2 regions of the Promicromonospora kroppenstedtii genome follow, and region 1 is predicted to be linked to the other one. Evidence: riboswitches for the same ligand, from Rfam matches in the RefSeq annotation. Region 1 holds a riboswitch; the other holds the start of a gene.
The links. A riboswitch is a leader RNA that binds a small molecule or an ion and turns the genes downstream of it on or off. The one in region 1 is predicted to bind FMN.
Positions count from the first base shown of each region.

Region 2: linked by a shared signal. The riboswitch ahead of ribD (bifunctional diaminohydroxyphosphoribosylaminopyrimidine deaminase/5-amino-6-(5-phosphoribosylamino)uracil reductase RibD) and the one ahead of pnuC (nicotinamide riboside transporter PnuC) in region 1 are both predicted to bind FMN.

Region 1 covers NZ_JBIRYI010000023.1:15,513-30,244, reverse strand. The annotation lists gene ACH47X_RS25510 (DsbA family protein) at 1-201, opposite strand, end outside; gene ACH47X_RS25505 (hypothetical protein) at 226-483, shown strand; gene ACH47X_RS25500 (helix-turn-helix domain-containing protein) at 494-1,243, shown strand; FMN riboswitch at 1,312-1,449, shown strand; gene pnuC (nicotinamide riboside transporter PnuC) at 1,563-2,249, shown strand; gene ACH47X_RS25490 (Gfo/Idh/MocA family protein) at 2,281-3,432, shown strand; gene ACH47X_RS25485 (acyl-CoA dehydrogenase family protein) at 3,483-4,703, shown strand; gene ACH47X_RS25480 (sensor histidine kinase) at 4,790-6,187, shown strand; gene ACH47X_RS25475 (LuxR C-terminal-related transcriptional regulator) at 6,175-6,834, shown strand; gene ACH47X_RS25470 (DUF4097 family beta strand repeat-containing protein) at 6,834-7,748, shown strand; gene ACH47X_RS25465 (Nramp family divalent metal transporter) at 7,738-8,967, opposite strand; gene ACH47X_RS25460 (hypothetical protein) at 9,069-10,379, shown strand; gene ACH47X_RS25455 (glycosyltransferase family 4 protein) at 10,579-11,685, shown strand; gene ACH47X_RS25450 (glycosyltransferase) at 11,687-12,892, shown strand; gene ACH47X_RS25445 (SGNH/GDSL hydrolase family protein) at 12,894-13,838, shown strand; gene ACH47X_RS25440 (NAD(P)-dependent oxidoreductase) at 13,865-14,732, opposite strand, start outside.
Region 2 covers NZ_JBIRYI010000006.1:250,544-265,275, reverse strand. The annotation lists gene ACH47X_RS11915 (hypothetical protein) at 1-882, shown strand, start outside; gene fmt (methionyl-tRNA formyltransferase) at 887-1,867, shown strand; gene ACH47X_RS11905 (RsmB/NOP family class I SAM-dependent RNA methyltransferase) at 1,864-3,444, shown strand; gene ACH47X_RS11900 (DUF1761 domain-containing protein) at 3,597-4,025, opposite strand; gene rpe (ribulose-phosphate 3-epimerase) at 4,061-4,723, shown strand; gene ACH47X_RS11890 (sensor histidine kinase) at 4,929-6,167, shown strand; gene ACH47X_RS11885 (response regulator) at 6,266-6,934, shown strand; gene ACH47X_RS11880 (DUF2306 domain-containing protein) at 7,043-7,741, shown strand; FMN riboswitch at 7,826-7,962, shown strand; gene ribD (bifunctional diaminohydroxyphosphoribosylaminopyrimidine deaminase/5-amino-6-(5-phosphoribosylamino)uracil reductase RibD) at 8,185-9,297, shown strand; gene ACH47X_RS11870 (riboflavin synthase) at 9,297-9,917, shown strand; gene ribA (GTP cyclohydrolase II) at 9,914-11,371, shown strand; gene ribH (6,7-dimethyl-8-ribityllumazine synthase) at 11,368-11,859, shown strand; gene ACH47X_RS11855 (hypothetical protein) at 12,082-12,765, shown strand; gene ACH47X_RS11850 (phosphoribosyl-ATP diphosphatase) at 12,872-13,135, shown strand; gene hisG (ATP phosphoribosyltransferase) at 13,256-14,119, shown strand; gene ACH47X_RS11840 (PH domain-containing protein) at 14,125-14,622, shown strand; gene ACH47X_RS11835 (DEAD/DEAH box helicase) at 14,721-14,732, opposite strand, start outside.

The DNA of each region.
Region 1 (14,732 bases):
GCGCGAGCTCTCGATGCGGGCCCGGTAGTCGTCCGGGATGTCGCGGTCCTTGTTGAGCAGGTAGAGGCTCATGAGCTTGAAGGTGAGCTCGACGTCGCGGATCCGGGCCACCTCGAGGGCCCAGCGCGACGTGATCCAGGCAAAGGGGCACAGGGGGTCGACGTAGACGTCGACGACAGGACGGTCAGCGGTCTCGGTCACGCGCAGCAGACTACGCTCACCTGCGTGACCGGGATCCGTTGGGGAAGCCTCGCCACCGTCGTCGCCGGCGGGGTGATCTTTCTGGTGTGCCTGGTGGGCGTGATCCTCGGTCACCCGTGGGCCGCGGTGCCCGGTGTCCTCGGCCTGCTGACGGCCGTGCGCGAGGTGCGCTACCTGCGCAGGCTGCAGTCAGGGAAGATCTCCGGCAAACGGGAAAATTCGCATCATGAACCCCATTCCTCGCTCAAAGACTCTTCACGGCGCCCGGGGGGCACGCGGTAGCCTGCCTGGCATGACCGCCGTCCGGACCCACACGCACGCGCAGGCAGTTGACGCCGCGGTGGACCTGTTCACCCGGCAGGGGTACGAGGGAACCACCGTCGAGGAGATCGCCGACGCCGCGAAGGTGAGCCGCGCGACGTTCTTCCGCCGGTTCCGCTCCAAGGAGGACGTGGTCTTCGCCGACCACGAGCTGCTGCTCGAGGAGGTCGTGGTCATGCTCGCCGCGACCCGCCCCGACGCTCGGGCGAGCGAGGAGTCCGGCCACGACCTGGGCCGCGGCTGGGACCCGGACGTCGACCCGTACCTCGAGGTGTGCCGCGCGGCGCGCATGGTGTTCGACCATCACGTGGGCCAGCGTGAGACGTCGCTCGCCCGGTACGCACTGCTGCAGCAGGTGCCGGCGCTGCGCGACCGGGAGCTCATCACGACGCACCGCTACGAGCGGGCGTTCACCCACTACCTGCGCGACACCCTGCCGCCCGAGCGGTCCACCTCCACGGCGTCGATCGCCTTCGCGGCCTCGGTGGTCGCGGTGCACAACGCGATCCTGCGGCGCTGGCTCCGCACACCCTCGCTGGAGCTGCGGCCCGAGCTGGAGGAGGCGTTCGCCGACCTGCGCCGCGCCGCCGTCCTGGGCACGGCCGCGGGCCCCGCGGCCGACGACGGCACGCCGGTCACCCGCCGCGTCGTCGTGACGGTCGTCGAGGGGGCGGCCGGGCCCGACGAGGTGGCGCGCGCGGTCCGCGAGGCACTGGTCTGACACGGGCGGTCCCGGCGGGAATGCCGCCGTGGCATCCTGTGTTCCGCTAGACATCGTGCAGCAGTTGCACACGTGCTCCGGGGTCGGTGAAATTCCGAGCCGGCGGTGACAGTCCGCGACCCGGGCGACTCCTTCGGGAGAAGCCCGGTTGACCTGGTGGAACTCCAGGACCGACGGTGAAAGTCCGGATGGGAGGAAGCACGTGCGACGCGCGCCGTCCACCCCTTGGGGCGCCGGCACCGCGTCGTCGTCGGCGCCGTCCTGGCGCGCCGGCCCTCACCCCGGAGTCCCCGTGTGCGGACCTGGAGAGGGAAGAGAAATGGACTGGTTCCGCGCCGCCTACGACGCGACGTTCCTGGTCGGCGACCAGCAGATCTACTGGCGCGAGGTCATCGGCAACCTGTTCGGCCTGGCCTCCGCCCTGGGCGGCCTGCGCCGCAAGGTGTGGGCCTGGCCGGTGGGCATCGTCGGCAACATCCTGCTCTTCACCGTCTTCATGGGCTCCTGGTTCGGCGAGACCGGCCGTGCCGACATGCTCGGCCAGGCCGCCCGCCAGATCATGTTCATCGCCGTGTCGATCTACGGCTGGTACCGCTGGCGGCAGACCCAGCGCGCGGGCGGCGCCGGCACGGTCGCGGTGCACCCGCGCTGGGCCTCGTGGCGGGTCCGCATCGGCCTGGTGACCGGGATGTTCGCCGGGACCCTGCTCCTGACCCCCCTCTTCCGGACCCTCGGCTCGTACGAGCCGGTCTGGGCCGACGCCTGGATCTTCACCGGCTCGGTGCTCGCCACCTACGGCATGGCCAAGGGCTGGGTCGAGTTCTGGCTGATCTGGGTGGCCGTCGACCTGGTGGGCGTGCCGCTCCTGTTCTCCGCCGGGTACTGGGCCACCGCGCTCATGTACGTGGTCTACGGCGCGTTCACGCTGTTCGGCTTCTTCGCGTGGTGGCGCATCAGCCGCCGGGAGAACGCCGGCCCGGACCAGGTGGCGGTCGCGGCCGCCTGACCGCCCGGCCGGTCGCGTAGCGTCGGCGCTCGTGAACGCACAGGAGCGCACGGCCAGGATCGGGATCGTCGGCTCGGGCTTCCGCGCCCGCACCATGCTGCGGGTGCTGCACGCCCTGCCGGACCGGTTCGAGGTGGCCGGCGTGGCCACCCGCAACGCGGCGGACCGGGAGGCGCTGGCGACCCGCGGTCTGCTCGCGGCGGGCCTGCCGGGGCTCCCTGCCCCAGCCTTCGCCTCGGTGTCCGAGCTGCTCGCCGCGGGCCTGCCCGACGTCGTGCTGGTCACGCTGCCGGCCGGTGCGGCCCAGCCTGTGATCCGCGAACTCGCCGCCGCCGGCGTCCCCGTGCTCACGGAGACGCCGGCGGCCGGCACGGTCGAGGAGCTCGCCGCGCTGCAGCGGCTCGTGGACGACGGCGCCTGCGTGCACGTCGCCGAGCAGTACCACCTGGAGCCGCTGGTCAGCGCGCAGCTCATGGTCGTGGCGTCCGGCCGGCTCGGCAGGGTGACCGACGCGCACGTGGCGGTGGCGCACGACTACCACGGGATCAGCGTGCTGCGCCGGGCCCTGGGCGCCGGTTTCGAGGACGCCGAGATCACGGCCCGTCGCGACGCGCGCCGGGTGCTGCCGAGCCCCAGCCGGGCGGCCGACCCCGACGACCTCGACCTGGTCGACACGGTGCACGCCACGGCGTGGCTCGACTTCGGCGACCGGCTCGGCACCTACGAGTTCGACGACGTCCAGTACCGCTCCTGGGTGCGCTCCCCCGCCCTGCTCGTGCGCGGCGAGCGGGGCGAGCTGCGCGACGACGTCGCCCGCACGGTCGGTGCCGACGGGCAGCCCCGTCGGTCGGCGCTGGAGCGGGTGGCCGCGGGCGGCGCCGGCAGCCACGAGGGCCTGTTCCTGCGGGGCTACACGCTCGACGGCGAGTGGGTGCACCGCAGCGAGTTCCGCCCGGCCCGCCTGGCCGACGACGAGCTGTCGATCGCGCGCATCGTGGCCGACATGGCCGACCACGTGCTGCACGGGGCGGCGGCGCCGTACTCCGTGGCCGAGGCGGCCCAGGACCAGTACCTGCAGCTCGAGGTGCGGCGTGCCGCGGCGTCGGGAGAACGGGTCCGGACCCGGCCTCAGGCCTGGGCGCACGGGCGTTCCTGCCGGCACGGCGCGGCATCGACCGAGTGAGACGTAGTATCGCTTGACCTGAGATCCGGTACCGGCGCACCATGGGGAGCATGACTCAGACCCCAGGGGTGACGGCGCCCGACTACGACCTCACGCAGCCGCTCGACATCGACTTCGCCGGCGTGTTCGCCGACATCACGGAGGAGGAGCGGGCCCAGCAGCTCGCCGTCCGCCGGTTCGTGCAGGACGAGGTCCTCCCCGTCATCGACGGCTACTGGGAGCGGTACGAGGTACCGATGGACCTGGTCAAGCGCATGGCCGAGCTGGACTTCCTGCGCGACGGCGTGGACGTGCCCGGCTTCCCGAAGATCTCGAAGATGGCCGAGGGCCTGTCCGCGATGGAGATGTCGCGCGGCGACGGCTCCGTGACCACGATCTGCGGCGTGCAGGGCGGCCTCGCGCTGCGCTCGATCGTCATGCTCGGCTCGGACGAGCAGATCGAGAAGTACGCCGGCCCGATGGCCCGTGGCGAGATCCTGGGCGCGTTCGCGCTGACCGAGCCCACGCACGGCTCGGACTCCGTGGGCCTGGAGACCTCCGCCGTGAAGGAGACGCGCGACGGCGTCGAGGGGTACGTCATCAACGGCGAGAAGAAGTGGATCGGCTTCGGCTCGATCGGCGACATCTCCGTGGTCTGGGCGCGCGGCGAGGACGGCCAGGTGCACGGCTACATCGTCCCGCAGGACACCCCCGGGTACGGGGCCACGACGATCGAGGGCAAGCTCTCGCTGCGCGCCATCCACCAGGCCCACATCGTGCTGGACGACGTGTTCGTCCCGGCCGACAGCCTGCTGCCGAAGTCGCGCTCGTTCAAGGACACCGGCCGCGTCCTGTTCGCCACGCGCCTCGGGGTCGCCTGGGGCGCCGTCGGGCAGGCCATCGCCTGCTACGAGACCGCCGTGGCCTACTCCAAGCAGCGGGTGCAGTTCGGCCGGCCGCTGGCCGCCAGCCAGATGGTCCAGGAGCGCCTCACGAAGATGCTGTCGATCCTCACGCAGATGCAGCTCCTCGTGAAGCAGATGACGCGGCTCGACGAGGCGGAGCAGCTCACCGGCCCGCAGGCGTCGCTCGCCAAGTACACCTGCACGCGCGGCGCCCGGGAGATCGCGGCGATCGCCCGAGACCTGCTCGGCGGCAACGGCATCCTGCTGGAGAACCGCGTGGCGCGGCACTTCGCCGACATCGAGGCCCTGCACACGTACGAGGGCACCGAGAGCATGCAGGCCCTCATCATCGGCCGCGAGATCACGGGTACCAGCGCCTTCGCCTGAGCAGTACCGGGGTAGGGACAACCCCACCCGCACCCGGTGGGGTCACTCAATGTCCCCGGGGCGCCGGGCCGCCTAGGGTCATGACCATGACCAGCGATGACGGCCCGGTGCCCCCGCCCCGCACCCTCGCGGAGCACGTCGCGCCCGCACTGACCTCGGGCGCGGGCTTCTTCCGGGCGCCCTTCCACCCGGCCACCCGGCGCGCCGTCGCCGCGCTGGCCGTGGGGTGGGTGTGGCACCTGACCGCGGGCCTCATCGTCTGGATCCTCGTCCTGGTCTCGGCCGGGCTGGTCCCCGCGCTCGGCGTCGGGGTGCCGATGCTCGCCTTCTGCCTCGTCGTCGCCCGCCGGTTCGGCACCGCCGAGCGCGCTCGCGTCGCCCGCCAGACCGGCGTCCGGGTCCCCGCGCCCCGCCCGGCCCCCGCGCCGCACCGCCGCGGCGTGTGGTCCCGGCTGTGGGCACGTGTGCGTGACGACCGCGCCTGGGCGGCCGCGCTCCATGCCTTCCTCGGCATGCTCACGACCTGCCTGTTCTTCTCCGTCGTCACCGCCCTGGCCGCGGCGGCGGTCGCGGCGGTGATCTTCACGTTCGTCGGCCGCGACACCGCGCTCGCCGGGTGGCCGGGCCTGCCGTGGCCCGCGACGGTGGCCGGCGCGTTCGCGGGCGCCGTCGTGCTCGTCTGGGCGGCGGCCGCCCTCGCGCAGTACGGGTCGTACCTCATGGTGCGCCTCGCCGGTGCCCTGCTCGGCCCGTCCGCGACCGAGCTCGCCCGCGCCCGCGCCGCCGCCGCCGAGCGGGAGACCCGCGTCGCGGAGGCCGCCGCGCACACGGCCCGCGAGCGCGCGGCCGTCCTCACCGAGTCGCGCACCGCCGCGGTGTCCGCCGCCGACACCGAGCGCCGCCGCATCGAGCGTGACCTGCACGACGGCGCCCAGCAACGCCTGGTCGCCCTCGGCGTCGAGCTCGGCGTGGCCCGCAGGCTGGCCGACAAGGACCCCGAGCACGCGGTCGCCGCCCTGGAGCTCGCGCACCGCGAGATCAAGGAGACCCTGGCCGAGCTGCGCGACCTGGTGCGCGGCATCCACCCCGCCGTGCTCTCCGACCGCGGGCTCGACGCCGCGCTGTCCGCGCTGGCGGGCCGCAGCCCGGTCCCGGTCCGCGTGGAGGTCGTCGGCGACCTCACGCCGGCCAGCCCGGCGGCCCAGGCCGCCGCCTACTTCGTGGTCGCCGAGGCCCTGACCAACGTGGCCAAGCACGCCGCGGCCGACCTGGTGCGGGTGCACGCGAGCCTCGTGCCCGACGACCACCCGGCGCGCCTGCGCGTCGCGGTGTCCGACGACGGCCGCGGTGGTGCGGAGCTGTCCCCCGGCAGCGGGCTCGCGGGCCTGCGCGGCAGGGTCGCGGCCCTGGACGGCACCTTCGAGCTCGACAGCCCGCCCGGCGCGGGCACCCGCCTGACCGTGGAGGTCCCGTGCGCATCGTGATCGCGGAGGACTCCGTCCTCCTCCTGGACGGCCTGACCCGCCTGCTGGTGGCCGAAGGGCACGAGGTGACGGGGTACGGCACGGCCGACCACCTGGTCCTCGCGCTGTCGACGCCGGACGCCGAGCTGCCCGACCTGCTGGTCACCGACGTGCGGATGCCGCCGTCGCACACCGACGAGGGCCTGCGGGCCGCGGTGCACCTGCGCAGCCTGCATCCCCGGCTGCCCGTCCTGGTGCTCTCGCAGTACGTGGAGCAGAGCTACGCGAGCGAGCTGTTCGCGCGGGGCGCGCGCGGCCTGGGATATGTGCTCAAGGACCGCGTGGCCGACGTCGACGAGTTCCTCGACGCCGTCGCCCGGGTGTCGGAGGGCGGCACCGTCGTGGATCCCGAGGTCGTCACGCAGATCATCGCGCGCCACCCCGGCTCGGACCTCGACGTCCTGACCAGGCGCGAGCGCGAGGTCCTGGCGCTGATGGCCGAGGGCCGCTCCAACGCCGCCATCGCGGACCGCCTCGTCGTGGGGCTGGCCGCCGTCGAGAAGCACGTCACCAACATCCTGACCAAGCTCGGCCTCCCGCCGGCCGCCGACGACCACCGCCGGGTGCTCGCCGTGCTGCGCTGGCTCGACCAGAACGGATCCCGCTGATGACCCAGCCACCTCCCGAGAGCTACCCCCAGGACGCCGGGTACGCGCCCGGCCCCCCGCAGCGCGGCGCGACCGCCCGCGTGCTGACGACGCTCGGCGTGGTGCTCGGCGTCGTCGTCGTGGGCTTCGGCGCGCTGTTCCTGGTCGACCTGATGGTGTCTGAGACGTCCACCACCCACCGGTCCTACGACGCCGTGGACACGGTGGTGCTGGTCACCGACGGCGACGTCACCGTCACTGCCGCCGAGGGCGACGTCGAGGTCGACGCCATCGCGCACAGTGGCCTCCGCAGCCCCCGGTACTCCGCGAACGAGTCGCCGAACCGGCTCGAGGTCACGCACCGCTGCGGCTGGTCGATCTTCCTGCCCCGGTGCTCCGGCGAGCTCGACGTGACTCTGCCCGCCGACACGGAGGTGGTGGTCCGCACCGAGAACGGCGACGTCGTGGCGAGCGGAGTGGCCGGTGAGGTCGACGTGCGCACGAGCAACGGCCGGGTCGAGGCCACCGACGTGGGCGGCTTCTTGTCCGCCCGGTCGAGCAACGGCGACATCACCGTCGCGAATGCCGGCTCCGACGTGAAGGTCTCGACCTCCAACGGCGAGATCTCCGTCGGCGACGTGGACGGCACCGTCACCGGCAACACCAGCAACGGGCGGATCACGCTCGACGCGGTCGCGGGCGACGCGTCGGCCCGCACCAGCAACGGCTCCGTGGAGATCTCGGCGGTGGGCGGCGACGTCTACGCCGAGACCAGCAACGGCCGCATCACGGTGCACGGCGGCGAGGAGCCGGTGGCCCTGACGATCCAGACGTCGAACGGCGACGAGATCATCGAGGGGCCCACCGACCCGGATGCCGCGCGTACCGTCGAGATGCGCAGCTCGAACGGGGACGTCGCCTACCTCAGCCGGTGAACGTCAGCCACAGCAGCGTGACGTTCAGTGCCACGATGACGCCTGCGACCACCCAGGCCAGCACCTGGGTGGTCAGGGCGTTGCGGTGCTCGCCCAGCAGCGTGCGGTCCTGGGTGAGCTTCACCAGCGGGATCATCGCGAACGGGATACCGAAGCTGAGCACCACCTGGCTCACCACCAGCAGCCAGGTGGGCGAGATCCCGGTCATGAGCAGCAGGATGGCCGGCAGCAGCGTCACCACGCGCCGGGTCAGCAGCGACACGCGCACCTTCAGCAGGCCAGACATGATCTCGGCCCCCGCGTAGGCACCGACCGACGTGGACGCGAGCCCCGAGGCCAGGAGCCCCACGGCGAACAGCACGCCCACGACCGGCCCGAGCGTGCCGGCGATGGCGGCGTGCGCGCCCTCGATGGTGTCCGTGCCCTCCCGCCCGGCGAGGTTCGCGGCCGCCAGCAGCAGCATGGCGATGTTCACGCTCCCGGCCAGGATCAGCGCGAGAACCACGTCCACCCGCGTGGCGCGCAGGATGCGCGGCACCGACGTCGACGGCGCGTGCAGGTGGTCGCGAGCGAGCGAGGAGTGCAGGTAGATCGCGTGCGGCATCACGGTGGCGCCGAGCATCGAGGCCGCCAGCAGCACGGAGTCCGCGCCCTCCAGGCGGGGCACGAGGCCGGCCAGCATGGCGGCCGGGTCGGGCGGGGAGAAGAACAGCCCGGCACAGAAGCCGACCGTGAGCACGGCGAGCATCGACGTGACGACCCCTTCGAACGCCCGCTGCCCGCGGCGCTGCTGCACCCCCAGCACCAGCAGGGACACCACCCCGGTGATGACGCCGCCCAGCACCAGCGGCACGCCGAACAGCAGGTTCAGGGCGATGGCACCGCCGATCACCTCGGCGAGGTCGGTCGCGGCGGCGACCACCTCGGCCTGCACCCAGTAGGCGAGCCGGGCGCGGCGGGGCAGGCGCTCCCCCAGCACCTCGGGCAGGGACCGGCCGGTCACCACGCCGAGCTTGGCCGACAGGTACTGCACCAGCACCGCCATCGCGTTGGCCGCCACGAGCACCCAGACCAGCAGGTACCCGAACCGGGCTCCCGCGGTGAGGTTCGCGGCCACGTTGCCGGGATCCACGTAGGCGATGGCCGCGACGAAGGCGGGTCCCAGCAGGACGAAGAGGCGGGCGCGACCGGTGCGTGGCCCAGCGGCGGTGCGAGTCATCGGGTCTCCAGAAAGTTCGGGTATCCGAACTCTAACTCGCGAATCGCCGAACTTGTACCCGTATCGACCGATCGCCGATCCGATCGCCGATCAGTGCAAGGATGTGGCCCGTGCCGAGCCCGTCAGACCTGTCGACAACGCCCAAGGCCGTGGACCTCCTGCGGTCCGCCACCCGTGTGTTCTCCTCCTGGCCGGCCCTGTGGGTCGGCTTCGTGCTGGCCCACGCCTGGATCATCTTTCAGGCCTGGGTCTTCGGGGGGCAGATCCTCGGGGACGTGAACCTGTACGAGTGGTGGGTTCGCAACGGCATGAACACGGGCTCGTGGCCCGTGCTCGACTACGCCTGGGTCTACCCGCTGGGCGCGCTGGGGCCGATGACGATCCCCGCGCTGTTCACCGAGAGCACCGTCGGCTACGACTGGTGGTGGATGGGCATGGTGACCGCCGCCAACGCCGGCGCCGTCGCGCTGCTCGGCCGGGCCAAGCCGCACGGCCGCGCCGCCTCCTGGTACTGGCTGTTCTTCCTCGTCATGCTCGGGCCCATCTGGATCGGCCGGCTCGACGGCCTGCTCGCGCCGATCATCCTCGTGGCGCTGCTGATCGCGGTCCCGCGGCCGGCCCTCGCGATGGCGCTGGCGACCGTGGGCGCCTGGATCAAGATCGCCCCGGGCGCGGTGGCCCTGGCACTGGCCGCCACGGCGTCGAACCTCAGGGCGTTCGTGCGGAACGTGGTGCTGCCGGGCGCGGCGGTGTGCGCCGTCGTCGTCGGTCTCGCCTTCGCGGGCGGCGGGCAGGCGAACGTGCTGGACGTGTTCGGTGAGCAGGGCGACCGGCAGCTCCAGGTCGAGGCCGTCGCCGCCACGCCGTTCACGGTGGCCCGGATCTGGGACCCCTCGATCAAGGTCGAGTACGACGACGTCATCTACACCTATGAGGTGCTCGGCGGCGGCGCCGACCTCACCGCGCAGATGCTCGACGTGGCCCTGCCCGTCGCCGCGCTCCTGATCGCCGCGCTGATCTGGTGGGCCGCCCGGCGCCGCCCCGAGCGCGTGGGCGACATCCTGCTGGTCGGCGCGGCCGCGGAGCTGCTGGCCCTGATCGTCTTCAACAAGGTGGGCTCGCCGCAGTTCATCGCGTGGATCGGCCCGCCCGTCGCGGCCGCCATCGCGCTGGGCAGCCGCAGCCAGGGCACCAAGCGCACGTGGTTCGTGCCCGCCGTCGGCACGCTGATCGTGGCCCGCCTGACCATGGAGCTCTACCCGCTGCGGTACGGCGAGTTCCTGGGCGGCTGGTGGTTCGCCACGAGCGTCGGCGCCCTGCGCAACGCGCTGCTCGTGGCCCTCCTGGCCGGCGCGCTCGTCCGGCTCTCCCAGCTCGCCTTTGCCCGCAGGGTGCCGACTGTGACGAGTTGAGGGTCACTTCAGGGGTGTTCCCCATGCCATGGGCACGGTGGCTCCGCTACGGTCAGGATCGTGACATCGTGTGTAGCGGTTACCGTCTCGACGCCACCCGTTCCCCGACTCGCCGCACGAAAGTCTTCGTCCGGACACCGGCGACCGGCAGGTTCGTAGCGTGCGAGTAGCCATCGTTGCGGAGAGTTTCCTCCCGCAGGTGAACGGGGTCACCAACTCCGTCCTGCGGGTCCTCGAGCACCTCCACGAGCGGGGGGACCAGGCCATGGTCCTCGCGCCCGACGCCGATGCGTCGATCGGCCACGTGCCGCCCTTCGTGAGCGGCGCCCCCGTCGTCGAGCTCGGCTCCATCGGCTTCCCCGGGTATCCGGACGTCCGGCTCGTGGTTGGCAAGAAGTGGCGCACCGAGCGCACGCTGGCCACGTTCGCCCCCGACGTCGTCCACCTCGCGTCTCCCTTCATCCTCGGCTGGCGCGGCATCCTCGCGGCGGAGCGGCTGGGGCTGCCGAGCGTCGCGGTCTACCAGACCGAGGTGCCTGGCTACGCGGCGCGGTACGGCCTGGGCCACTTCGAGCCCCTGCTGTGGAAGCGGGTCAAGGACATCCACGAACGCGCGACGATGACGCTCGCCCCGTCCACCGCGACCATGCGACAGCTGGAGAACCACGGCATCCCCAACCTGCGGCTCTGGGGCCGGGGGGTGGACACGCGGGCGTTCCACCCGCGGTACCGCGACGAGGCCTGGCGGCGCAAGGTCGGCGCCGGGCGCGAGATCCTCGTGGGCTACGTGGGTCGGCTGGCCGCCGAGAAGCAGGTCGAGGCGCTGCGCGTGGTGCAGGACCTGCCGAACGTCCGCCTCGTGATCGTGGGCGACGGCCCCGAGCGGGACGAGCTGCGCCAGATCCTGCCCGCCGCCCACTTCACGGGGCTGCTGCGGGGCGCCGAGCTGTCGCGCGCGATGGCGAGCCTCGACGTGTTCGTGCACCCCGGCGAGCTGGAGACCTTCGGCCAGACGCTGCAGGAGGCGCACGCGAGCGGCGTCCCCGTCGTGGCACCCGCGGCGGGCGGCCCGCTGGACATCGTCCGGCACTCCCACGACGGCTGGCTGTACCCTCCAGGTGACCACGAGGCGCTCCGGGCCCGCGTCGTCGACCTGGTGGGCGACGAGCGCAAGCGGCGGGCCTTCGGTGCCGCGGCCCGGATGAGGGCCGAGGGCCGTACGTGGCACGACATCTGCTCCGAGCTCATGGGGCACTACGACGACGCGATCCGGGTGCACGCGAGAGCCGGCTCAGCGGAGGTATAACTTGCGAATCGTCCACGTCGCGAACTTCTACAGCCCTCGTTCCGGGGGCATCCGCACCGCGATGCACGCCATGGCCGGGCAGTACCTGTCCCGGGGGCACGAACCCGTGCTCGTCGTGCCGGACAAGCGGGACGGGGTCTCGACCGTGGACGGGGTCAAGGTGGTCAGCCTGGCGGCCCCCCGCGTGCCCTTCTCCGGCGGCTACCGCGCCGTGGTGCGGCCCGGGAAGATGCGCGGTCTGCTCGAGACGCTCGCGCCGGACCGGCTCGAGGTGAGCGACCGCACCACGCTGGCCGGCCTGGGCGACTGGGCCCGCGAGGCCGGCGTCCCGTCGCTGATGATGCTGCACGAGCGGGTCGACGGCGTGCTGCGATCCTGGATCCCCGGCGGCGCCGAGGGTGGCTACGCGGCCTCGTTCGGCGCGACGGCGACCCCGGCACTGGCCGACCGCTACAACCTCGCCACGCTCACCCGGTTCGACCGGCTCGTGGCCACCACCCACTTCGCCGGGGCCGAGGTGGAGCGCCTCGCCGAACGTGTGCGGGGCGCCAAGCTCCCGCCCCTGTACCGCGTGCCGCTCGGCGTCGACCTGGAACGGTTCCGGCCCGACCGGTACTCGGCCGCGGCACGTGCGGAGTACGCGCCGCCCGGCACCGCGCTCATCGTGCTCGCGAGCCGCCAGTCCACCGAGAAGCGGCCCGACCTCGCGATCGACGCCGCCGCCCAGCTCATGCGCGACGGCCGCCCCGTGCGGCTCGTCGTCGCGGGCGCCGGACCGCTGCTGCCGAAGATGCGCAAGCGGGCCGAGGCCGCCGGGCTGCCGCACCGGTTCCTCTCGTTCATCCCCGACCGCGACCGGCTCGCGACCCTGCTGACCTGCGCCGACGCCGTCATCGCCCCCGGACCCATCGAGACCTTCGGCCTCGCGGCCCTCGAAGCCCTGGCCTCGGGTACGCCGGTGGTCTGCAGCTCGTCGAGCGCGCTGCCCGAGGTGGTGGGCACCGCGGGCGCGGCCGCCCCGCCGGAACCGTCCGCCCTCGCTCTCGCACTGCACGAGGTGCTCGACCGCGACGTCGACCGACGGCGCAAGGAGGCCCGCGCCCGCGCGGAGCTCTTCCCCTGGAGCGCCACCGGGGACGCGATGATGGACCTGCACTCGCGCCGGGCCTTCGACCTGGCCGACGCCGGCACCGCGGGGCGACGGTGAGATGACGGGGCCGGCGGGACGCGAGAGCTTCCGGCTGGTCGCACTCGGTGACTCGATCACCGTGGGCGTGGGCGACACCGTCGGCCCGGACGCCGTTCACGGCCCGGGCTGGGCCGCGCACCTCGCCGCCGTGCTCGGCGTGGACGAGTTCACGAACCTCGCCACCAACGGTGCCCGCTCCCGCGACGTGGCGGACACCCAGCTCGACGCCGCCCTCGCCCTGCGGCCCCGGCTCGCGACCGTGCTCGTGGGCGGCAACGACGTGCTGCGCAGCGACTTCGACGCCCGGTTCACGCTTGCCGACCTGCACCGCTGCGTGGGCGAGCTGTGCCGGGCGGGCACGGACGTGGTGCTGGTGCGGCTCCCCGTGATCGGCCTCTTCGAGCTCGCCCCGCGGCTGGTCCGGCGCGTGATGCGCCGCCGCGTCGCGGCTGTCAACGCGGCGGTGGACGAGGTCGCCGGAGCGTCCACCTCGAGTTCGGTCGGTCGCACTGAGACCGGTCCATCAACCGACCGGTCTCAAGGCAACCGACCGAGCTCAATCCATCCCGGCCCTGGCCGGGTGGTGGTGGTCGACGCCGTGGGGGCCATCGCGCCCGCCGGGAAGAAGGCCTGGCACGTGGACCGGGTGCACCCCTCGCCGGCGGGACACCGGCGGCTGGCCCTCGGGGTCGCGGGCGAGCTGGCCGGGCTGGACCCGGCCTACGCCCCCGACGCCGCCCGGCTGCCCGACGCGCCCGACCCGCCGTCGGCGCGGCAGCGGCTGGTCTGGCTCGTACGTGCCGGGCTGCCGTGGTGCGTGCGCCGAGGGCGCGACTTCGTGCCCGGGCTGCTCCGCTCCGTGGTGCAGGACCTGCGGGCGGAGCGCGCGTTCACCCCGGGCGGCATGGTCACCAGCCTTGCCGACTCGGGGCTGGACCCGCGCCGGCGGATCGGGCGGGGCTGATCAGGCGGGCTGATCGGGCGGGCTGATCAGGCCTTCGCCCGAGGCCGCATCGCGTCGATGATCCGGGTCCAGTTGTCGCCGCCGTGGCCGTGCTCGCGGGCCCAGGTGTAGTACGCCTGGACGGCGGCCGGCAGACCGGTGTCGACGCCCACCGCCTCGCTGGCCGCGACCACGTGGTCGGCGGTGGCGCCCATCATCGTGACCGTGCTCAGGTGGCCCGGGTGCTCGCCCGCCTCGAGCTGCGCCGCCGTGTCCTCGCCCGCGTCCAGCATCTCCGGGATGCCGGTCAGGGTCTGCAGCAGCTCCGGGAGCGCCGCCGCCGGCCGCACACCGGCCGGCTCCAGCAGCGCGGTGGCGTGCATCAGCCCGGCGAGCGCGGTGAGGAACACGTCGAGGTTGGCCTGGTACATGAGCTGCGCGAGCCCGGCGTCCTCCCCCAGGTAGCGCGGCGCACCGATGATGGTCAGCGCGTCGCGGTGCGCGTCCAGCACGTCGGCCGGACCGCTGTAGTACACGTACGCCGCGTCGGTGCCGACCATCGGCGCAGGGTTCATCACACCGCCCGTCAGGAAGCGCGCGCCGTGCTTCGCGGCCCAGGCGGCGCCCTCGCGGGTCCGGTCCGGCGAGTCGGAGCTGAGGTTCACGAGCGTGCGGCCCGCGAGCGCGGCCGTCGCGGTTCCGAGGATGTCGTACATCGCCTGGTAGTCGGTGAGGCTCAGGATCACCAGGTCGCTCGCGGCGAGGGCGTCCACAGGTGTGGGTGCGAGCCGCGCCCCGGCCGCGACGACGTCGGCGGCCCTGGCGGGGGTCCGGTTCCAGACGGTGACGGGGTGGCCCGCGGTGAGCAGGGCGTGGGCCATGGCCCGGCCCATGGGGCCCAGGCCGACGAGGGTG
Region 2 (14,732 bases), on a different contig from region 1:
GTGTGCCTGGTCGGGCTGGTGACCGACCCGCGCCAGGTGCTCGGCGAGCCCACCTGGCTCAAGCCCGCGAAGTTCGCCGTCTCGATCTCGGTCTACAGCCTCACGCTGGTCTGGTTCCTCACCTTCGTCCGCGGCCGACGACGCCTCGTCGCCGCCATCTCCTGGATCGTCGCCGCCGCGCTGCTGATCGAGCAGGTGCTGATCATGGTGCAGGCGGCGCGCGGACTGCGCAGCCACTTCAACATGAGCACCCCGCTGGACCAGACCATCTACTTCGCCATGGCGGGCGCCGTCGCCACGCTGTGGGCCACCAACGTGGTGCTGGCCGTCGTGCTGCTCGCCCAGCGGCTCGAGGACCCCGTCCTCGCCTGGGGCCTGCGCGCCGGCCTGGTGGTCGCCGTGACCGGGATGGCCGTCGCCTTCCTCATGACCGACCCCACCCCCGCCCAGCTCGACGCCGTCCGAGCGGGCGGGGACCGCGTGCTGGTCGGCGCGCACACCGTCGGCCCGGTCGACGGCGGGCCCGGCCTGCCCGTGCTCGGCTGGTCCACCGTGGGCGGCGACCTGCGCGTCGCCCACTTCGTCGGCATCCACGCCATGCAGGCCCTGCCCCTGGTCGCCTGGTTGCTCGCCGCCCTGCCCGCCACCTGGCTCACCGTCCGCGACCGCACCCGCCTGGTACAGGTCGCCGGCGTCGCCGGCCTCGCCGTCGTCCTGCTGCTGGCCTGGCAGGCGCTGCGCGGGCAGCCCCTGACGGGACCGGACGCCCTGACGGCAGGGACGGCCGCCGTCGTGGCGCTCGCGGCCCTGACCACAGCCGGGGGTGTGGTGCTCGTCGCCCGGCGCCGAGCCGCGGTGAGCGAGGCGGCACACCTAGACTGACCTGGTGCGTCTTCTCTTCGCCGGAACCCCTGAACCCGCCGTCGCCTCCCTGGAGGCCCTGCTCGGCTCGCGCCACGAGGTGGTCGCCGTCCTGACCCGCGCCGACGCGCCGTCGGGCCGCGGCCGCAAGCTCACGCCCAGCCCCGTGCGGGCGAGGGCCGAGGAGGCCGGCCTGCGCGTCATCACCGACGTCCCGCGCGGCGACGAGTTCGTGGCCATGCTCCAGGAGCTGGAGATCGACGCCGCCCCCGTGGTCGCCTACGGCCACATCCTGCGGCCCGCCGTCCTGGCCGTACCCCGCCTCGGCTGGGTCAACCTGCACTTCTCCGTGCTCCCCGCCTGGCGCGGCGCCGCTCCCGTACAGCGCGCCGTCATCGCCGGCGACGAGGTCACCGGCGCCACCACGTTCCTGCTCGACGAGGGCATGGACACCGGCCCCGTGCTCGGCACCACCACCGAGACCATCCGGCCCACCGACACGTCCGGCGACCTGCTGGCCCGCCTCGCCGGCTCGGGCGCCCAGCTCCTCGTGTCCACCCTCGACGCCCTCGAGGACGGCACCCTCCAGCCCCAGCCCCAGCCCGCCGACGGCGTCTCCGTGGCCCCCAAGCTCACCACCGACGACGCCCGCGTGCTCTGGACCGACCCGGCGCTCGCGGTCGACCGGCTGGTGCGTGGCTGCACGCCCGCTCCGGGCGCGTGGACGCTGCTGCCGGACGGCTCCCGGCTGGGCCTCGGGCCCGTCTCGCCACGTCCCGAGGTGACCGACCTGACCGCCGGTGAGGTGCGCGCCCTCAAGCACGAGGTGCTGGTCGGCACGGCCACGCACGCCGTCGCGCTCGGAGAGGTGCGGCCCGTCGGCAAGAAGGCGATGCCCGCGCCCGACTGGGCCCGCGGCGGCGGCCGCGCGCTGGTCGAGGCGGGGCTCGTGCTGGGCGGGGCGGCTGCTGCCACGACGTCCACGACGACGGGGGCCTCCGCATGAGCGGCTACGCCGGCGACCCGGACGGTCGTGGGGGTCAGGGCCGTGGGGGTCACGAAGGCCGCGGCGGCCGCGGGTACGGCGACGAGCGCCGTAGCTCCGCGGGACGGCAGCGCTCGGCGGCCCGTTCCAGGGGCGCCCGGTCGACGACGTCGCAGGCGCCGTCCGAGCGCCGCAAGCGGACGGACCAGGCCCGGACGGCCGCGTTCGACGTGCTGCGCGAGGTCGACGAGTCCGACGCGTACGCCAACCTGGTGCTGCCCCCGCTGCTGCGCGAGCGGCGCATCCGCGGCCGGGACGCCGGGTTCGCCACCGAGCTGACCTACGGCACGCTGCGCCTGCGCGGCCGGTACGACGCGATCCTGGCCACGTGCGTGGACCGGCCGCTGTCGGGCCTGGACGGGGCGCTGCTCGACGTCCTGCGCCTGGGCGCGCACCAGCTCCTCGGCATGCGCGTGCCCGTGCACGCGGCGGTCTCCGAGACGGTCGGCCTCGCGCGCAACCGGGTCGGCGCGGGTCCCGCGCAGATGGTGAACGCGGTGCTGCGCCGGGTCTCGGAGCGGACCCTGGACGAGTGGCTGTCCGTGCTCGAGAAGGAGGCGCCGGACGCCCTGAGCGGCCTCGCGAGCACGCAGTCGCACCCGCTGTGGATCGCCCGCGCGCTGCGCGAGGCGCTGGCGGGCAACGGTCGCGCCACCGACGAGATCGGTGACCTGCTCGCCGCGGACAACGCCGCCCCGCGGGTCACCCTGGTGGCGCGGCCCGGCCTGACCGACGCCTCCGACGAGGACGCCTGGGGCGACGCCGACCTGGTCGCGGGTCGCTGGGCGCCCACCGCGCTGCGGCTGGAGGGTTCGGACCCGTCGGGCATCCCCGCGATTCGCGACGGCCTCGCGGGCGTCCAGGACGAGGGGTCGCAGCTGGTCACCCTCGCGCTGGCCGGGGTGCCCGTGGACGGTGCCGACAGCCGGTGGCTGGACCTGTGCGCGGGCCCGGGTGGCAAGGCCGCCCTGCTCGCGGCGCTGGCCGCGCAGCGGGGCGGGAAGCTGGTCGCCAACGAGGTGGCGCCCCACCGCGCCCGCCTGGTCGCCAGGGCGCTGGCCGCGCTGCCCGAGGGTGTGGTCGAGGAGGTGCGGATCGGCGACGGGCGTGAGGTCGGCGCCGAGGAGCCCGGGGCGTACGACCGGGTGCTGGTCGACGCGCCGTGCACGGGGCTCGGCGCGCTGCGTCGTCGGCCCGAGAGCCGGTGGCGGCGGACGCCGTCCGACCTCGCGGCCCTGACCGGCCTGCAGCGCGAGCTGCTCGCGTCGGCGCTGGACGCCGTCCGGCCCGGGGGAGTGGTGGCCTACGTGACGTGCTCGCCGCACCTGGCCGAGACGCAGCTCGTGGTCGCCGACGTGCTCAAGAAGCGCGACGACGTCGAGCGGCTGGACGCGCCGGCCGCGGTGCGTGCGGTGGTGCGGCCGGCGGCGCGCGAGGAGGACGAGATCCCGCTGGGGGAGCGCGACGACGTGCAGCTCTGGCCGCACGTGCACGGGACGGACGCGATGCACCTGACGCTGCTGCGCCGTACGGCGTAGGGCCGCTGCTCGATCTGCGTCCCGGAGGGATGCTTCGCGCACGAGCTGCGTTGCGGGGAGTCGACAATGTCCACTCTCCGCAACGCAGCTCGCAGGACTGTCTCTTGTCCGGGCCCGCGGCGGCGCCGCGCGCGTCGGCCGGTTGATCGGACCTACACGCCCGCCGGCGGCCACACCCCGATGATCACGGACATGACCAGGATCGTCACCAGCTCGTGCGCGAGGTTCAGAGTGGTGAGCGCGGGCGGGCGGCCCTCGAAGGCGTCGTGCGTGATCATCCGGGCTGCCGTGAAGCCGATCCAGAGCAGCACGCCGGTCACGACCGCCGCGCTGAAGAAGCTGCCCTCGTAGAACCGCCAGGCGATGAAGACGGCGCCGGCCAGTACCCACGCTGTCAGGAAGCTGACGATCACCGTGACGACGATCGGCCAGACGCCTCTCGCCTCGGCCGCCTTTCGGTCTACCTTCGCCAGGCGCATCCAGCGGGTGCCGAACACCCGGGGCGTGTACCAGACCGAACCCACGACGAGCGTGGAGAGCGTCGCCACGATCACGGCCCAGTAGTTCACATCGGGGATCATCGTCGCTCCTGTCCGGTGGCCTCTAGGCTGGCATCATGGCAGCACTCATCGCCCCCAGCATCCTGTCCGCCGACTTCGCGAACCTCGAGCGGGACCTCGGCAAGATCGCCTCCGCCGACTACGCGCACGTCGACGTCATGGACAACCACTTCGTGCCGAACCTGACGCTGGGGCTGCCGATCTTCGAGCGGCTCGCCAAGGTGTCGCCGATCCCGCTCGACGCCCACCTCATGATCGAGGACCCCGACCGCTGGGCGCCCGCGTTCGCGGAGGCCGGGGCGGCGTCGGTCACGTTCCACGCGGAGGCCGCGCAGGCGCCCGTCCGCCTGGCCCGGGAGCTCCACCGGCTCGGTGCGCGGGCGGGTGTCGCGCTGCGTCCGGCGACCCCCGTGGAGCCGTTCCTCGACCTGCTGGCCGAGGTCGACATGATCCTCGTGATGACGGTCGAGCCCGGGTTCGGCGGGCAGTCGTTCATTGAGGGCACGCTGCCCAAGATCCGCCGCGCGCGGCAGGCCGTGAGCGAGTCCGGGCTCGACGTCTGGATCCAGGTCGACGGGGGAGTGTCGCGGGACACGATCGAGCGGGCGGCCGACGCCGGCGCGAACGTCTTCGTGGCCGGTTCCGCCGTGTACGGGGCCGAGGACATCCCGGCGGAGATCGCCACGCTGCGTGAGCTGGCGGACAAGCACACGCACTGACCGGCGTCCGACCGGCGTTCTGACCAGGGTTCCCAACGCCGTCGGGCCGCACCCGCCGAGTGTCGGGCTGGAGAAATAGTGTGCCAAGCGCGTGTTATGCACCCCAGACCGGTCAGCGGAGACCTCACCAACCGGCCCCGGCGGGGAGTCCAGTTCGTACTTCTGGCCGATCCCGTGGGGGCGCCCGCGCTCGTAGCATGAGGCCGTGTCCGCCATCCGATCGGTCTGGGACGAGCCGCGGCCCGCCGACCCGCCCGCACGGGCGTGGTGGGACTGGGCCGTGGTCGGCGTGTTCGTCGGCGCCGCGGTGATCGAGGGGATCGCGCGCCCCGACCTCCCCGGGCGCTGGCTGCAGGTCGCCACGGTCGTGGTGCTCGCGCCGACCCTGCTCTGGCGTCGTGCCCACCCGCTGCTGATGGTCGCGATCGCGTTCGTCGCCTCCGGGATCCCGGCCGTGCTCCTGGGCCGGGAGCTGGACCTCGCGGCCGGCGTCTTCCAGCTGGTGCTGGCGTACGCGCTCTTCCGGTGGGGGAGCGGGCGTGCCATGGTGCTCGGCGGCGCGCTGATCCTGGCCAAGCTAGGCGTCAACACGGCCCTCGGCTACCAGGGCTGGTCCGACGTCGCCGCAGGGCTGGTGATCCTCTCCGCCGCCTTCGCGCTCGGGCTGGCGTTCCGCTACCGCGCCGGTGCCCGGCGCCGCGAGCGCGAGCAGGTCGTCCTGCTGGAGCGCGAGCGCCTGGCCCGGGACCTGCACGACGTCGTCGGGCACCACGTCTCGGCCGTGGCCGTCCGGGCGCAGGCCGGGCTCGCGGTGTCCCGCACCGATCCCGCGGCCGCGGCGGAGGCCCTGCGGGTCATCGAGGGCGAGGCCACCCGCGCCCTGGCCGAGATGCGCACCCTGGTCCGGGCGCTGCGCTCGGACGAGGCGCCGGCAGCCGGCGCCGCGGGCGACGCCACGACCAGAGCGCCTGCCGACCGCACCCCCGGCCCCACGCTTGCCGACGTCGAGCGCCTCGCAGACGCCGGGCCGCCGCCCGTCCGCGTGGTCATCGAGGGCGACCCCGCCCGGGTGTCGGCGGCGGTCGGCTCCGCCGTGCACCGCATCGCCCTGGAGTCGGTCACCAACGCTCGCCGGCATGCCCGCGGGGCTACGGGGATCGCCGTCCTGGTCACCGTCCGGGACCAGGACGTCCGGCTCCACGTGTCCGACGACGGCGCAACCCCGGCGCGGCCACCGCGCGACGGGTACGAGCCGGTCGGGTACGGGTCCACAGGTTATGGGCTGGCCGGGATGCGCGAGCGTGCCGTGCTGCTCGGCGGCACGCTGGCCGCTGGTCCCGACGTCGCGGGCGGGTGGGCCGTCGAGGCGGTGCTGCCGCTCTCGGGCCCGGCGGGGGCCGGTGCCCCGAGAGCCAGGCAGTACCGGCCAGGTAGGCCCGCGTGAGCGTGTACGGCGCGTCCGCTGACCTCGAGCCCGCTGACGCCGCGCCCATCACCGTGCTCGTCGCGGACGACCAGGAGATCGTGCGCACCGGCCTGGCGATGATCCTCGACGCGCAGCCCGGCATCGAGGTGGTCGCCCAGGCAGCGGACGGGCGGACGGCTGTCGAGCTCGCGCGCCGGCTGCGGCCCGACGTCAGCCTGCTCGACATCCGGATGCCCGGCCTGGACGGGATCGAGGCCACGGCGCTGCTGGCCGGGCGCGGGGTGGCCGACCCGCTCGCCGTCGTCGTCATCACGACCTTCGACCTGGACGAGTACGTCTACGCGGCCCTGCGGGCCGGCGCGCGCGGGTTCCTGCTCAAGGACGCCGGTGCGGCGCTCCTGGCCCAGGCCGTGCGGGCCGCGGCGGCCGGGGACGCGCTCATCGCGCCGAGCGTGACGACGCGGTTGCTGCGGGCCTTCGCCGACTCGGCCCCCGCGGGCGGGGCGGGTGGGTCAGGCGGGTCCCGCTGGTCCGGCGTGGGCAAGGCTGCTTCCGACGGCGGTGTCCCGCAGCCGCTCGACCCGCTGACGGCCCGCGAGGAGGAGGTGCTCCTGGCCGTGGCCCGCGGCCGGACCAACACCGAGATCGCGCGCGAGCTGTTCGTCACGCTCAGCACGGTGAAGTCGCACGTCGCCAACCTGATGACGAAGGTGGGTGCCCGCAACCGCGTCGAGGTGGCGCTCTGGGCCTACGACACCGGGCGGGTGCGGCCGGGGCAGTCTTGACCCTGTCCGCCCGCCGGCCTCGTCGGACCTGACTCGTACTTTCGGCTGGTCGGAAGACCGGACCAGGGGCCGATGACCCGGACCCCGTTGGACCGGGACCCTCGGTACATGACCACACCCGACGCAGCACCCGGCCCTACGGCGGCAGCGCTACCCGAGACCGCGCCCGTCCAGGCCCGTCGGCGCGCCCGCCACACCTGGCTCGTCCCCACCGGCCTGCTGCTCCTGGCGCTGATCCCCGCCCTGGGCGGCTCCGCGCGGCTCGCCGAGCTCGCCTCCGACCCCGTGCTCACCGAGGAGAACGCGCGGTTCGTCAGCCAGCCCCTGCCCGTCGTGCTGCACGTCGTGTGCGTGACGGTCTACAGCCTGCTGGGCGCCTTCCAGTTCGTGCCGAGCCTGCGCCGACGTCGCTGGCACCGGTGGGCCGGCCGGGTGCTCGCCCCGGCGGGGGTCGGCGTCGCCCTGACCGGACTCTGGATGACGGCGTTCTACGACCTGCCGGTCAAGGACACGGCGGTGGTCAACGGCATGCGCTACCTGGTGGGCACCACCATGCTGCTCGCGATCGTGCTGGGGGTGCGGGCGGCGCTGCGCCGCGACCTCGCGACGCACTCCGCGTGGATGACGCGTGCGTACGCGCTGGCGATGGGCGCCGGGACGCAAGGGCTGCTGCTCGGGCCGCTCGTGCTGGTCACCGGCAGCCTCGACCCGGTGACCAACTCGATCGGGCTGACCGCCGGCTGGGTGGTCAACATCGCGGTGGCCGAGTGGGTGATCCACCGCCGTCGGCTGCGGGGGCACGGATAGTCCGGCCGGTCCAGCCCGCATGTGACGCAAGCCATGGCTCCGCCGTCGGCGACCTGTGGCATGCTGACGAGCAGCAGTACGCACACACGTGCTCCGGGGTCGGTGTAATTCCGAGCCGGCGGTGATAGTCCGCGACCCGCGTCCGTCCGCAAGGACAGGCCGGTTGACCTGGTGGAACTCCAGGACCGACGGTGAAAGTCCGGATGGGAGGAAGCACGTGCGGCGCCGCCGTCCCCTGGGGCGTGCGTCGCCGTGACGTCGTGCGCGCGGGCCGGGCCTTGCGGCCCCCGGTCCGCGTACCCGTCGTCCACCCCGGAGCACCGACGCTCGGGGAGGACGGCATGAACCAGGCAGCCACGGATCACACGGCCACGGATCAGGCGAGCACTGATCAGGCGAGCACTGATCACACGGCCACAGCGCCGCACGGTCTCGAGACCGTGATGCGCCGCGCCCTCGCGCTCGCCGCGCTGGGCCCGGCCCACGGCCCCAACCCGCGCGTCGGCTGCGTCCTCCTGGACCCGGGCGGCCGCACGGTCGCCGAGGGTTACCACCGCGGCGCCGGCACCCCGCACGCCGAGGCGGCGGCCCTGGCGGACGCGCGGTCCCGCGGCGTCGACCCGCGTGGCACGACGGCGGTGGTGACCCTGGAACCCTGTGCGCACCACGGCCGCACCGGCCCCTGCGCCGATGCCCTGATCGACGCCGGCGTGGCCGCCGTGCACGTCGCGGTCGGCGACCCGAACCCCGTCGCGACGGGCGGCGCCGACCGGCTGCGGGCGGCCGGGATCCCGGTGACGGTGGGCCTGCTCGCCGACGAGGGCGAGGAGCTGCTGCGCGCCTGGCTGCACGCCGTGCGCGCCGGGCGTCCCTACGTGACGCTGAAGCTCGCCACCAGCCTCGACGGCCGGGTCGCGGCCGTGGACGGCACGAGCCGCTGGATCACCGGCGCCCGGGCCCGCGCGCACGCCCACACGGTCCGTGCGCAGGTCGACGCGATCGCCGTCGGCTCCGGGACCGCTCTGACCGACGACCCGTCCCTGACCGCCCGCCGCACCGACGGCGGCCTCTTCGACCACCAGCCCCTGCGGGTGGTGCTCGGCCGCCGCCCGCTGCCCGACGGCGCCCGCCTGCGCGGGCCCGGCGGCGAGCTGCTCCAGCTACCCGGGGACGACCTCGACGCCGCTCTGCGCGCGCTCGGCGACCGCGAGGTGCGGCACCTGCTCGTGGAGGGTGGCCCCACCCTGGCGACCGCCCTGCTGGCCGCGGACGCCGTCGACGAGCTGCACGCGTACGTTGCGCCGGTGCTGCTCGGCGCGGGCGCCACCGCGGTCGGCGACCTCGGCGTGACCACGATCGGCGATGCCGCGCGGTTCGCCACCGAGGACGTGACCCGGCTCGGCGACGACCTGCTTCTGGTGGCGCGGCGGATCGCGCCCGCAGCCGGCCCCGCCGCCCCTGCCGGCTCTGCCGGCGGCGAGATCGAGTACGAGAACGGCTCTGTCCACACCGCCCAGCACGGCCGGCCCCGCCGGCACACCGAGGAGGAGATCTGATGTTCACGGGAATCGTCGAGGAGCTCGGCTCAGTGGTCGCGCTCGACCGGCCCGACGGCGCCGCGGGAGAAGACGCTCCCGACGCCGTCCTGACCGTCGCGGGCCCGCTCGCCACGTCGGACGCCCGCCCCGGCGACTCGATCGCCGTCGACGGCGTCTGCCTGACCGTCACCTCGGTGGCGGACGGCGCGTTCGTGGCCGAGGTGATGCCGGAGACGCTGCGCCGCACGTCGCTCGGCGGGCTGGTCCCGGGTGCGCGCGTCAACCTGGAGCGGGCCCTGCCGGCGAACGGCCGGCTGGGCGGGCACGTGGTGCAGGGGCACGTCGACGGCGTGGCCACGCTCGTGGGCCGCACGCCCGGTCCGCGCTGGGACGACCTCGAGTTCGCCGCTCCCGCCGCCGTGACCCGGTACGTCGCGGAGAAGGGCTCCGTGGCGCTGTCCGGGGTCTCGCTCACCGTCACGTGGGTGTCCGACGACGGCTTCGGCGTCTCGCTGATCCCGACGACGCTGGCCGCCACGACGCTGGGCGGTCTGGCCCCGGGCGACGCGGTGAACGTCGAGGTCGACGTGCTCGCCAAGTACGTCGAGCGGCTCATGGCGGCGGGAGTCGCGCGATGACCGGGACGGGGGTGACCGCGCCGGTCGACGCGGGAGCCGAGCGCCCGGGAGCGGACGACCAGCACCGGACGGAAGAGTCGCACCGGACGGAAGAGCTGATGGCGCGTGCCCTCGCCGAGCTCGCCACGGGCCGTCCCGTGCTCGTGGCGGACGACGCCGGCCGGGAGAACGAGGTCGACGTCGTGCTGGCCGCCGGCGTCGCGACGCAGCAGTGGGTCGCCTGGACGGTGCGGCACTCGTCCGGGTACCTGTGCGCGCCGATGCCGGCGCACCGGGCGGACGCCCTGGAGCTGCCGCTCATGGTGGAGCGCACCGAGGACCCGCTGCGCACGGCCTACACGGTGTCGGTGGACGCCGTGGGGGTGTCGACCGGGATCTCGGCGGCCGACCGGGCGCTGACCCTGCGGGTGCTCGGCGACCCGACGTCCGTCGCGGGTGACCTGATCCGGCCCGGGCACGTCCTGCCGCTGCGGGCGCGCCCGGGCGGGGTGCTGGAGCGCCCCGGGCACACGGAGGCCGCCGTGGACCTGGTGCGGCTGGCGGGGGAGCGGGTCGCCGCTGCGGGCGCTGCGGGCGCGGCAGCGCTGGGCGAGGTCGGCGCGATCGCCGAGCTGGTGCGCGACGACGGCGACGTGATGCGCCTGGCCGAGGCGCACGACCTGGCTGCTCTGCACGGGCTGGTGCTGCTGACCGTCGCCGACCTGGTGGCATGGCGGCGGGCGCACGACCCGGCGCCTGCCGGTTCAGGACCGAAGGACGACACGACCTCCGCCGCCGGCCCCGCGTCCCGCGTCGAGCGCGTCGCGCAGGCCGCGCTGCCCACGCGGCACGGCGACTTCCGGGTGGTCGCGTACCGGGACCTCGTCTCGGGCGCGGAACACCTGGCCCTGACGCCCGTGGGGCGCGAGGGCGGCTCCCTGGTGCGGGTGCACTCGGAGTGCCTGACGGGCGACGGCCTGGGCTCCCTGCGCTGTGACTGCGGCCCGCAGCTCGAGGCGTCGCTGCGCGCCGTGGCGGCCGAGGGCGGCGCCGTCGTGTACCTGCGGGGGCACGAGGGCCGGGGGATCGGCCTGGCCGCCAAGATCCAGGCGTACACGCTGCAGGACGCCGGGCGGGACACCGTCGAGGCCAACGTCGAGCTCGGGCTGCCGGTGGACGCGCGGGAGTACGGCGCGGCGTCGGCGATCCTGGCCGACCTCGGTGTGGCCGGTGTGACTCTGCTGACCAACAACCCGGACAAGGTGACGGGCCTGCGCGCGGCGGGCACGGACGTCGTCGGGCGGCGTGGGCTGGTGGTGGGGCACGGCGTGCACAACCACCGGTACCTGGAGACCAAGCGGCTCGTGATGGGGCACCGCCTCGGCGCGGTCGCCGTCACCGAGCTGAACCAGGACGAGCTGAACCGAGCACAGAACCAGAACGAGCTGAACCAGAACGAAGGAGCATGCGCATGAGCGGGGCTGGAGCACCCAACGTGATCGTCGACGGCACGGGCCTGCGGGTGGTGCTGATCGCGGCGAGCTGGCACCAGCAGGTGATGGACGGCCTGCTGGCCGGCGCCCGCCGGGCGCTCGTCGCGTCGGGCGCCACGTGGACTGAGGTGCGGGTGCCGGGTTCGTTCGAGCTGCCCGTGGCCGCGGCGCGTGCCGCCGGGATCGGGGGAGGGCCGGCCGCCGACGCCGTCGTCGCGCTCGGCGTGGTGATCCGCGGGGGCACGCCGCACTTCGACTACGTGTGCTCGGCGGCGACGTCGGGCCTGACAGACGTGAGCGTGCGGACCGGGGTCCCGGTCGGGTTCGGGGTGCTGACGTGCGACGACGAGCAGCAGGCGCTGGACCGGGCGGGCCTGGAGGGGTCCAAGGAGGACAAGGGTGCGGAGGCCGTGGAGGCGGCCATCGCGACCGCGGCGACGCTGCGGGCCTTCGCGTCGAGCGGGGTCTGAGCAGCGTGCCCGGAGCGCTGGCGGCGCTGAGCCGGCGCTGAGACCTGCGGGCCGTTCCGGGTCCACGGACCCGGAACGGCTCTGCTGTTCGCCCGTCAATCGGTGGTCCCTCTTCCACTCCCTGGTATAAATAGTGTGCCAAGCGGCTGTGCCACACCCGAGCCGGGCGGACAACGCACCGAACAGCCGAAAGAAAGCCCGGTCTCGGCACACTGGTCGGGTATGAGAACCTCACGCGCCCGGCGGGCGGCAGCGGTAGTGATGACGACGGCGCTGGCCGGAGTGCTGGCCGGAGGGTTGACGGGCTGTGCGGCCGCAGACCTGCCCGGCGGGGCGTCCGGCCCGACCGGGGGAGCGGGCGGGAAGACGGCCGGAGCGTCCGACGAGACGACGGGCGACCCGGCCGAGGAGGAGCTGCTCGCGGAGCCGCTCGACCAGCTGGCGGGAGCCGCGTGTGTCGACTGGGTGCGGTTCGTCGACCCGGCCGAGGCGGCGTCCGCGGCCGGTGCCGTGCTGCTGGGGACCGTGGTGGAGCGGGACGGGACAGCGGACCTGTACGGCGTCGAGGCGAACAGGTGGTTGTTCGACGTCGAGCAGGTGCTGGAGCGGCCCGACTCCGAGATCCCGGGTTGGGAGCCGCCGGAGGAGCTCGCGATCTCGCCGGGGGAGCGCATCTCGGTGGTCTCGACGCCCGAGACGTGCGGCGGCCGCGACAGCGCCTACCCGGCCGGCGACCCGCTCGACCCGGCCACCGACCCCGGTCCTGTGATCGTGCTGCTGTCGGGCTCGACGGAGGACGGGTCGACCGACAGCGAGGTGGGCTTCCAGCTGATCACCCCGTTCCAGGGCGTCGTACCGCCCGAGGACGACGGCGCGCTGCCGGCGGAGTGGCCCGAGAACCCTTGAGCACGGCTCGCGGAGGAGGGGCGTCGACCCCGGGCCGGAACGAGAGCCTGGCCACAACGTGGGACGGCGAGGGGTGGTGGCCCCCTCGCCCGATTACTCTGAGCACGTGAAGACCTTCGAGACCCTGTTCGCCGAGCTGACCGAGAAGGCCGAGACCCGTCCCGCGGGTTCGGGCACCGTGGCCCAGCTGGACGCGGGCGTCCATGCGATCGGCAAGAAGGTCGTGGAGGAGGCCGCCGAGGTGTGGATGGCGGCGGAGTACCAGTCGGACAAGGAGACGGCGGAGGAGATCTCCCAGCTCCTGTACCACCTGCAGGTCCTGATGGTTGCCAAGGGACTGACCCTCGAGGACGTGTACACGCATCTGTAGCGAGGCTTCCGGGTCTCGACAGGCTCGACCCCCGCTGGTCGAGCTGACCGCCGGTCGAGCCTGTCGAGACCCGGACCTCGCACCCAGACCCGTCGTACACCCCGGAGAGGAACCAACCACATGCTGCGTATCGCCGTCCCCAACAAGGGCGCCCTGTCGGGCCCCGCTTCCGAGATGCTGCGCGAGGCGGGCTACCGCCAGCGCCGCGACACCCGCGAGCTCGTGCTCGCCGACCCTGAGAACGACGTCGAGTTCTTCTTCCTGCGCCCGCGCGACGTCGCGGTCTACGTGGGAACCGGCACCGTCGACGTCGGCATCACCGGCCGTGACCTGATGCTCGACTCGGGAGCCGACGCCGTCGAGCACCTCGGCCTCGGGTTCGCCCGCTCCACCTTCCGGTACGCGGCGCCCGCCGGGCCCGGCGAGAGCGACCCGGTGACCCGGATCGAGGACATCGCGGGACGCCGCGTGGCGTCGTCGTACACCACGCTCGTGGCGCAGCACCTGGCGAAGCAGGGCGTCGAGCCCGCCGCCATCGTGCACCTGGACGGCGCCGTGGAGTCGAGCGTGCGGCTCGGTGTCGCGGACGTGATCGCGGACGTCGTCGAGACCGGCACCACGCTGCGGGCCGCGGGCCTGGAGGTCTTCGGCGACCCGATCCTGCGTTCGGAGGCCGTGCTGATCCGGCGTTCCGACGCCGAGGCGCCCGCCGGCCTGGAGGTGCTGACCCGCCGTCTGGAGGGCGTGATCACCGCCCGCGAGTACGTGCTGATGGACTACGTGGTCCCCGAGTCCCGGCTGGAGCAGGCCGTGGCGATCACGCCCGGCAAGGAGTCCCCGACGGTCTCGGCGCAGCACCACAGCGACGCCCGCGCGGTGCGCGTGATGGTGCCGCGCAGCGAGACCAACCGGATCATGGACGCGCTGTACGAGGTCGGGGCGCGCGCCATCATCGTGACGTCCATCCACGCCTCGCGGCTGTAGGGCCCATGGGACCGGCGACGGGTGGCGGCGCCTCCGGCCAGGGCCGGGGCGACGACCGGTTCCGCACCTTCCGCGGCCGGTTCGGCACGCCAACTGCCTACGGCATCGCGCTGCTGTTCGCCGGAGGGTGCACGTTCGTCGCGCTGGCGGCGAGCGGCCCCGGGGCGGACGCCGCCAACCGCATCTCGATCATCGTGTTCGGGTTGCTGGGCGCCCTGGTCGCCTGGCGGTTCGGCGCGGTGCGCGCGGTCCCGGACCGGACCGGGCTCACCGTCGTCAACTACGCGAAGCGGCGCCGGCTCGACTGGGCCGAGATCGTGACGGTCCGGTTCGGGCCGAACGACCCGTGGGTGCACCTCGACCTGGCCGACGGCGACGTGCTCGCCGTCATGGGCATCCAGCGGGCCGACGGCGAGCACGGCATGGCTGAGGCGCGCCGTCTGGTGGCGCTGATCGCTGAGCTGGGCGAGGCCGCGGAGCCGGACCAGGGGTCCCCGCGGTAGGGCCTCGTAGGAGCAAGGCTCGTGAGAGAGAGAAGCAGTGCGCCTGTCCTTCCGGACAGGCGCACTGCTTCTTGGTCAGGCTCTTCGATCAGCCGGCGTCAGCGGCTGCT